DNA from 2 places in the Streptomyces sp. NPDC028298 genome. Region 2 is predicted to be linked to the other one. Evidence: riboswitches for the same ligand, from Rfam matches in the RefSeq annotation. Region 2 holds a riboswitch; the other holds the start of a gene.
What was found. A riboswitch is a leader RNA that binds a small molecule or an ion and turns the genes downstream of it on or off. The one in region 2 is predicted to bind thiamine pyrophosphate.

Region 1 (4,202 bases), on a different contig from region 2:
CAGAAGCGGCGCGCCCGGTCGGCGAGTTTGGTGTTGTCCGTGCCCGCGGTCCCCGAGAGGGTGACGTCACGGAAGTGGTTCATGACGAAGAGCGGACGGAACCCCGACTCGGTGCGGGTGAGCGGTACGTTCGTGTCCGCGCCGTACCAGCGGCTGTAGCAGGACCAGTCGGAGGAACCGAGGCCCGAGCCCATGGACCAGTAGTTCTCGACGGTCCACTCACGCTGGTACATGACACCGAAGCTGTCCCGGGTCAGTCCGGCCGACTCGTCGGAGGCACGGCTGTGGTCGGTGAAAACCAGCAGGCGCTGCCCGGCGGCGGTCAGGTCGGCGAGCCTGGGCCAGCCGTGCTCGCGCACACCCGTCCGATCCGGCCGGTAGAGCACGTCGGACAGGCCGTTCACCCGCGCGAGTTCGGCGCGCAGGACGCCCGGGTCGACGTAGTCCTCGAGGAACACGGTGACGAACTGATCGGGGTGCTGCTTGAGGAAGTCGACCATGCGCTGGAGGTCGACCCAGAGCGCGACGGGCCTGCTGACCAGGGTGCAACTGTTGTGGCAGAGGATGGCCCCGTCGGGGGTCTGGTGCAGGTCGAGCATGAAACCACGCACACCGTCGGCGAGTTGCTGATCGATGCCGCGCTTCTGGTTCGGTACGAGGTTCACGAAGGGCGGGGCGAAGCCGCCGTCCACCCCGTTCGCGTAGGCGTTGTGGGCGGTGAGGAACGTGACCTGGTCGAGGGTGCGTTGGTCCTGGGGCGGCATCGGCCGGGTCGTGGGCGCGACCGGGGTGAGGTACCAGGACGCGAGGGCGCCCGGCGCGCCGATCGCAAGCTGAGCCGGGTAGTTGGCGCCCGCCGACTTGTCGGTCACGGTCAAGTAGCCGTTCGTCCCGGGGGCTTTGAGGGCGTACTGGTCGGTGCCGTTCGGCGTCACCTCCCAGGCGGCATCCGCGCTCGTACACGCGACGGTCCGGGCCTGGCCGCCCGAGCGGCCCAGGCAACTGCCCGCCGCGTCGGCGCTTTCGAGCACGAAGGAGGAGCCGTTCTGGCGCAGCGTCCACTGCTGGTGGTCCTCGTTGCCCTTGGGGTTGTGCTGGACGACCGCGCCCGCGCTGTCGGCGGCGTTCAGTCCGGTGACGGCACTCTGTACGTAGAAGGCGCCCGATGTGGGCACTTCGGCGGCTCCCGCGGGCGCGGGGGCGGCGACAACGGATCCCAGTACGACGGTGGCGGCGAGCAGGGAGCGTCGGCTCGGTCTCATGGCACGTGATCCCTTCCTGTGGGGAGCATGAGCATGCCATGCAGAGACCTGTCGGCGGGGTGACGACGGTACGGATCACGTCAGGGAGCGCGGCCCGGACCGGACGGGTTCCCTCGCGGCACCGGCGAGTCCGGCGCACCCGCAGGGTGCGGTCAGCCGCCGCCGGTTCGCGTGCCGGGGTGCTCGATCCGCGAGACGAAGGCGGTGAGGTCGGCGACCACGCGCTCGGGCTGTTCCCAGTGCACGGAGTGCCCGGTCTCCGGGTAGGCGAGGAAGTCGGCGCCGTGGACGGCGTCCAGGATGGTCTGCTGGTCCTCGCGCGGCAGGAATTCGTCCTGTTCACCCCAGATGACGAGTGTGGGCACGAGGATGCCGCCGAGGGTCGCGCGGAGATCGGCGTCGAGGAGCCCGCGGGCGGTGTCCTTCCAGACGTGCGCGGGAAGCTTCAGGTTCTCCTCGACCATGGTCTCGACGAACCCCCGGGCGATCGGTCGGGCCACCGTGTCGGCCAGGAAGTCCTCGACGAAGACGCGGGGCACCGGATCGGCCAGGTCCTCCATGGCCGCCACCAGGCCGGTCACCGCCGGCTTGTCCGCGAGAGTGCCGGGGACACCGAGCAGCACCAGACCCGCGATGCGGTCGGGGTGGCTGCCGGCGACGAGTCGGGCCGGTACACCGCCGCTGGACGCCCCGACCAGGACGGCCCGGGGGATGTCGACCGCGTCCAGGAAGGCCACCAGGTCCGCGGCGAAGTCGTCGGGGGTGTAGCCCTCCGGTGGCCGGCCGGCGTCGCCGTGCCCGCGCTGTGTGGGCGCGTATCCGTGCAGGGACGCCGGAAGGCGCCTGAGGAGGGGTTCGAAGGACCACCAGGAGTCGGCCAGACCGTGCACGAACACGACCGGCGTACCACTGGGGTAGCCGGCCTCGGCGTACGGGAGGACGAGACCTTCCCGCACCTGCGCGGACTTCAGGGAGATCACGGTCACGGCACCCTGCCTCCTTCGGCCCTGCCACCGGGGCCCGGAACCCGGGAGCGCAGAGCGAGCGGCGATCACTTCCGACACTACCGAGGGGCGGCACGCGCCGCGCTGTGAACGGGCCCGCCCGCGCCGTTCGAATGAACCGGAGCACGCGCGGGCGTACGCCGGTCCGGGCGAGTGAGGACCCCCTGCCGCCGCGTCGCGGGGAACGGTTAGGGTGTCCGTCGTACCGGACACGGGGTGCCCCGTCCGAGGGCTGAGATCACACCCGTCGAACCTGAACCAGTTCATACTGGCGGAGGGATGTCTTCATGCCATTGGCGCATGTTCCCGGCGGGCTGCCCGCCGACAGCCGGCCTGCCGTCTTCGACGGACGGATGCCGGCCGCACCCGGCGACCTCCGCGTGGAGGGCCACGGCATCGAACCGGTGCCCGAAAGCAACCGGTACGGCGGGGCGGGACGCCTCTTCACCGTCTGGTTCGCTCCGAACCTGACGATGACGGGCGTGTTCACCGGCACGATCGGGATCGCGCTCGGCCTCGACTTCACCACCGCGCTCGCCGCGGTCGTCCTCGGGACCGTGCTCGGCGCGCTGCCCACCGCCTACCTCAGCACCTGGGGCGGCCTCACGGGTACGGGCCAACTCCCCCTCGCGCGGCTGGCGTTCGGCCGGTCCGTGGTGCTTCCCGGCACGCTCCAGTGGCTGTCCTCGGTCGCCTGGGACGCGTTGATCGGCCTGTTCGGCGGGGACGCGCTGGCGCGGCTGTGCGGCTGGCCGTTCTGGCTCGGCGTCCTGGTCATGATGGCCGCGCAGGGGGCGCTCGGTGTCCTCGGCTACGAGGCGATCCACCGCCTCCAGATCGTCATGACGTTCGTGCTCGCCGTGGCCTTCGCGGTGATCGCCTGGCGGATGCTCGACGGGGTCCACCCCGCGACGACCGGGTCCGCCACCGGCGCCGACCGTGCCGGCGCGTTCGTCCTCACCAGCACCATCGCGCTGAGCCTGTCGCTGTCCTGGGCGCCGTACGCCGGTGACTTCAGCCGCTATCTGCCGCGGACGACGTCCCGCCCGCGCATGTTCTGGTGCACCCTGCTCGGACTCGTCGCCTCCTTCGTCGCCGTGCAGGTCCTCGGACTGTGGGGCGCCTCGGTGCTGACCGACCAGACGGCGGCGGGCGTGGACGCGCTGCTCGGCGGCGGCGCCGCGGGCGCGTTCGGGCTGCTGGCCGTGGCGCTGGCCGCCGTGTGCAGCAACGCGATGAACGACTACAGCGGTTCGCTGGCCCTCCAGACCCTGGGGGTGCGGATCCCGCGACCGGTCGCGGCGGCCCTGGCCGCGGCGCTCGGCTTCCCGCTGGTGCTGTGGATGCACGCCGCCGACACGACGGCGCGTTTCCAGAACGTGCTGCTGTTCGTGGGCTGTTGGATTCCCGGGTTCGTCGCGATCGTCGTCGTCGACTGGATCGCCCGGAAGCGGGAGCGCGGAGGCGCCCCGGTGGACGTCGCCGCCGAGCTGTCCCGTCCGCGCCCGGCGTGGCCCTCGCTGGTGGCCTTCGTCGCGGCGTTCGGCGCGGCCGTGCCGTTCATGGACACGAGTCTGTACGTCGGTCCGGTGGCCGACGCGCTGCACGGCGCCGATCTCTCCTACTACGTGGCGTTCCTCGTCGCCCTCGCCCTCTACGCCCCGCTGCGGCTGCGCCGCCGCGTCTGAGGGCCGCCCGTCGCTCAGCCGGTCAGGGCCCCCGTGCCCGAAGCCGTTTCCGAGAGGAACACCCCATGACCACCCCTCCCCGCGTCCTGACGATCGCCGGATCCGACTCCGGCGGAGGCGCCGGAATCCAGGCCGACCTCAAGACCATGCTCGCGCTGGGCGCCCACGGGATGAGCGTGCTCACCGCGGTGACCGCGCAGAACTCCGTGGGCGTACAGGGGGCCTGGGAGCTGTCCGAGGAGGCGGTA
Region 2 (4,202 bases):
ACCAGGGAGCGCTCCAGCACGTCGAGGCTGGGCGCGCCGCCCGTCCCCATGATCAGCCGGGAGCCGTAGACCGTACCGCCGAGGACGAAGGAGTCGTCTGCCATGGGTCAGCCTCCTTGGACGGCGGTGAGGACCTCGACGCGGTCGCCCTCGGCGAGCGCGGTGGACGGCCACTGCGCGCGCGGGACGACGGTCTCGTTCAGGGCGGCGGCCACCCCGGACGACGAGGCGGTGAGGGTCGCGACGAGCGCGTCGAGAGCGGTCCCGGCGTCGATCCGCCGCCGCTCCCCGTTGACGACGATGTTCATACGGGCAGCTCCGTGAGGGCGGTGGCGCCGAAGCGCAGGGGCGTGAAGGGGCGGGCTTCGGCGGGGAGTTCGCCGGTGGTCAGCACGTGGGCCATCACGTCACCGGTCACGGGCGTCAGGAGTACGCCGTTGCGGTGGTGCCCGGTGGCCAGCAGCAGCCCGTCCAGGGCGCTCGGGCCGAGCAGCGGCGCGTTGTCGGGCGAGCCGGGGCGCAGCCCCGCGCGGGTCTCGGTGAGCGGCAGCTCGGTGATCCCGGGGACCAGCTCGTGGGCGTCGCGCAGCAGCTCGTACACGCCGCCCGCCGTCACGGTGGTGTCCCAGCCCAGCTCCTCGCTGGTCGCGCCCACCACGAGCTCGCCGTTCTCGCGCGGCACCAGGTAGACGTGGCTGCCGCGCACCACGGCCCGCACGGTCCGGTTCAGGAAGGGCGCGTACCGCCGCGGCACGGTCAGCCGCACCACCTGACCCTTGACCGGGCGCACCGGCGGCACGGCGTCCTCGGGCACGCCCGCGAGGCGTCCGCTGAGGCTGCCCCCGGCCAGCACCACCCGGTCCGCGGCGAGGGCGGTGCCGTCCGCGGTGACGACGCCGGCCGCCCGCTCCCGTACGACGCTCAGCCGCTCCGCCCAGGTCCGGTGCATGACCACCCCGGCCCGCTCACAGGCCGTGACGAGGGCCGCCGCGAGGCGCCGCGGGTCGATCTGGTGGTCGCCGTCCACCCGCAGGCCCCCGCGCACGCCGGGCGCGAGCATCGGCTCCAGACGGCGGCACTCACGGCCGCTGAGCCACTCCGACTCCAGCCCCGATCGGACCTGGAGCGCGTGCAGTTCGCGCAGATGGGCCCGGTCGTCGGCGTCGAGCGCGACGGCCAGCGTGCCGCTCCGGCGGTAACCGAGGTCCTGTCCGGCCGCCTCGGTGAGCTCGGCGGCGAAGTCCGGATAGCGGCGCGCGGAGGCGAGGTTGAGGCCCAGCAGGGTCTCCTCGCCGAAGTGCAGCTCGGTGACGGCGGCCAGCATCCCGGCCGCGACCTGCGCGGCGCCGCCGCCCGGCTCGGGGTCCACGAGCGCGGTGGTGAACCCGCGCTGCGCGGCCCGCCAGGCCGTCACCAGACCGATGATTCCGCCCCCGACGACGAGGACGTCCGACGAACGTGCAGACGGCATGGGCGTCCAGCCCCTCCCTTCGCCGGCATGACCCGGATCAGGTTCGTACGGTCGGAGGCCGCCCAGCCTCCCTCTCAGCCCGGTGCGTCCGGGCTCCCGCGAGTGCTTTACGTTGGCCACCCTAGCCCGCCCCCGTCCGTCTCAGTAAGGGAGCCTCCGCCCATGGCGCGACCGCTCGACGGCCTCGTGCTCGCCCCCGTCGCCGACCAGGCGCCGGGCCAGGTCGGCACCCGCACCCGGTTCACCTACCACGAGGAGGACGGCGTGGTCTGGGCCGACTACGCCGGCGGCGACGTCGTCCGCGGACATCTCGTGGGCACCCGTGAGGGCGACCGCCTCGACTTCCGGTACGTGCAGCTCAAGCGGGACGGCACCACCGCGTCCGGCCACTGCGTGTCCCTGGTCGTCGAACTGCCCGACGGCCGGGTGCGGCTGGAGGAGACCTGGACGTGGGAGTCGCAGCCGGGCGCCGGGACGAGCGTGGTCGAGGAACCGGTCGGGACCGGCCGTGTGCAAGAGGTCACCGAGCACGTCCGCTGACTGACGGATCGTCACGTGTCTATGGTGATCAGGTGAGCGATCAGACGCAGGCACAGTCCCCGTCCCGGCCGCGGCGGCACACGGCACGACGGGTCGTCGTGGTGGGCGCCGGCATGGCCGGGGTGCAGACCGCGGTGGCCCTGCGCGAACAGGGCTTCACGGGCACCGTCACGCTGATCGGCGCGGAGCCGCATCAGCCCTACGACCGGCCGCCGCTGTCCAAGGCCGTCCTGCTCGGCAAGGCCGAGGGCTCCGCCTTCGACATCGACTTCGAGGCCCTGGACATCGACCTCCGGCTGGGCAGCGAGGCGCTCGGCGTGCGCCCCGGCGACCACGAACTCGACACGGACGCGGGGGCCGTCCCGTACGACGTCCTGGTCGTCGCCACCGGCGCCGAACCGATCCGGCTCCCCGGCGCCGAAGGGGTGCCCGGCGTGCATCTGCTGCGCACGCTCGACGACGCCGACCGGCTGCGTCCCGTACTCGCACGGCAGCACGACATCGTGGTGGTCGGAGCGGGCTGGATCGGCGCCGAGTTCGCCACGGCCGCGCGCGAGGCGGGCTGCGCGGTCACCGTCGTCGAGGCCGCCGACCGGCCGCTCGCCGGGGCGCTGCCGCCCGAGGTGGCCGCCCCGATGGCCGCCTGGTACGCGGACAGCGGGGCCTCGCTGCGCACCGGCGCGCGCGTGGAGCGCGTCGAACCCGGCGCGGTGATCCTGGACGACGGCTCCCGGGTGCCCGCGGGTGCCGTCGTGGTCGGGATCGGCGCGCGGCCCGCCACCGCCTGGATCGCCGGCTCCGGCATCGAACTCGGAGCCCACCGCGAGATCGTCGCCGACGACCATCTGCGCGCCTCGCTGCCGGACGTCTACGCGGTCGGCGACTGCGCGTCCTTCCCGTCCGGCCGCTACGAGGAACGCCTTCTCGTCCACCACTGGGACAACGCCCTCCAGGGCCCGCGCACGGTCGCCCTGAACATCGTCGGCGAGACGCCCGCCGCCTACGACCCCGTGCCGTACTTCTGGTCCGAGCAGTTCGGCCGCTTCGTGCAGTACGTCGGCCACCACACGCCCGCCGACACCCTGGTGTGGCGCGGTGACCCCTCGGGCGCCTCCTGGTCGGTGTGCTGGCTCCGCGAGACACGGCTCGTCGCCCTGCTGGCGGTGGGCCGCCCGAGGGATCTCGCCCAGGGGCGCCGGCTCATCGAGGCGGGTGCCGCGATGGATCCGGTGCTGCTCGCGGACCCGTCGAGGCCGCTGAAGGGCGCCACCGCCTGATCACGTCCCGGTCCCGTCACCCCGGGTCGGACGCCCTCGGCTTTCCGGCTGTCGGTCCGGGATGGCAGGCTTGTCCCGTGACCGAGATTGACGCAAAGACCGATGCTCTCGTCCCCGCCTGGCTCACCCTCCCCGACATCGCCGAACAGCTCGGCGTCGAGGTGACACGCGTCCGGCAGCTGGTCAAGGAAGGCCAGCTCATCGCCGTACGCCGTGGTGAGAACCGCGCACTGCACGTCCCCGCCGACTTCATCGACGTGGACGAGCAGAAGGTCGTCAAGGGCCTGGTCGGCACCCTGACGCTCCTGAGGGACGACGGTTTCTCCGACGAAGAAGCCCTCGAGTGGCTCTTCACCCCCGACCCGACCCTGCCCGGCACCCCCGCGCAGGCCCTGAGCGAGAATCGCGGCACGGAGGTGAAGCGTCGCGCCCAGGCGCTCGCCGTCTGATCTGATCGAGACCGTCCGGCACGGGGAGCACGGCGGCGGGACCCTCCCGGCCGCCGCGCTCCCCGCGCACCGACAACGGGGGACCACGCATGCCCGAGAACGCCGCCACGACCGCCCGGGGCCGCCTCGCCGACGCCCGCGTCTATCTGTGCACCGACGCCCGCAGGCGCCAGGGCGACCTCGCCGCGTTCCTCGACGCCGTCCTGGCGGGCGGCGTGGACATCGTGCAGCTCCGTGACAAGGGCATGGAGGCGGGCGAGGAGCTGGAGCACCTGAAGGTGTTCGCGGACGCCTGCGCCCGGCACGGCAAGCTCCTCGCGGTCAACGACCGGGCGGACGTGGCGCACGCGGCCCGCGCCGACGTCCTGCACCTGGGCCAGGGCGACCTCCCCGTTCCCGCGGCCCGCGCGATCCTCGGCGACGAGGTGATCGTCGGCCGCTCCACGCACTCCGAGGCCGAGGCCC

Region 1: another riboswitch for thiamine pyrophosphate. It lies ahead of ACZ4TO_RS18565 (purine-cytosine permease family protein); the one in region 2 lies ahead of thiO (glycine oxidase ThiO).

The regions. Positions count from the first base shown of each region.
Region 1 covers NZ_JBVHTL010000003.1:790,951-795,152, reverse strand. The annotation lists gene ACZ4TO_RS18575 (phosphoinositide-specific phospholipase C-related protein) at 1-1,262, opposite strand, end outside; gene ACZ4TO_RS18570 (alpha/beta fold hydrolase) at 1,415-2,248, opposite strand; TPP riboswitch at 2,469-2,563, shown strand; gene ACZ4TO_RS18565 (purine-cytosine permease family protein) at 2,554-3,954, shown strand; gene thiD (bifunctional hydroxymethylpyrimidine kinase/phosphomethylpyrimidine kinase) at 4,020-4,202, shown strand, end outside.
Region 2 covers NZ_JBVHTL010000002.1:428,343-432,544, reverse strand. The annotation lists gene ACZ4TO_RS10475 (thiazole synthase) at 1-104, opposite strand, end outside; gene thiS (sulfur carrier protein ThiS) at 108-308, opposite strand; gene thiO (glycine oxidase ThiO) at 305-1,471, opposite strand; TPP riboswitch at 1,469-1,581, opposite strand; gene ACZ4TO_RS10460 (avidin-fold protein) at 1,634-2,011, shown strand; gene ACZ4TO_RS10455 (NAD(P)/FAD-dependent oxidoreductase) at 2,044-3,288, shown strand; gene ACZ4TO_RS10450 (Rv2175c family DNA-binding protein) at 3,366-3,737, shown strand; gene thiE (thiamine phosphate synthase) at 3,827-4,202, shown strand, end outside.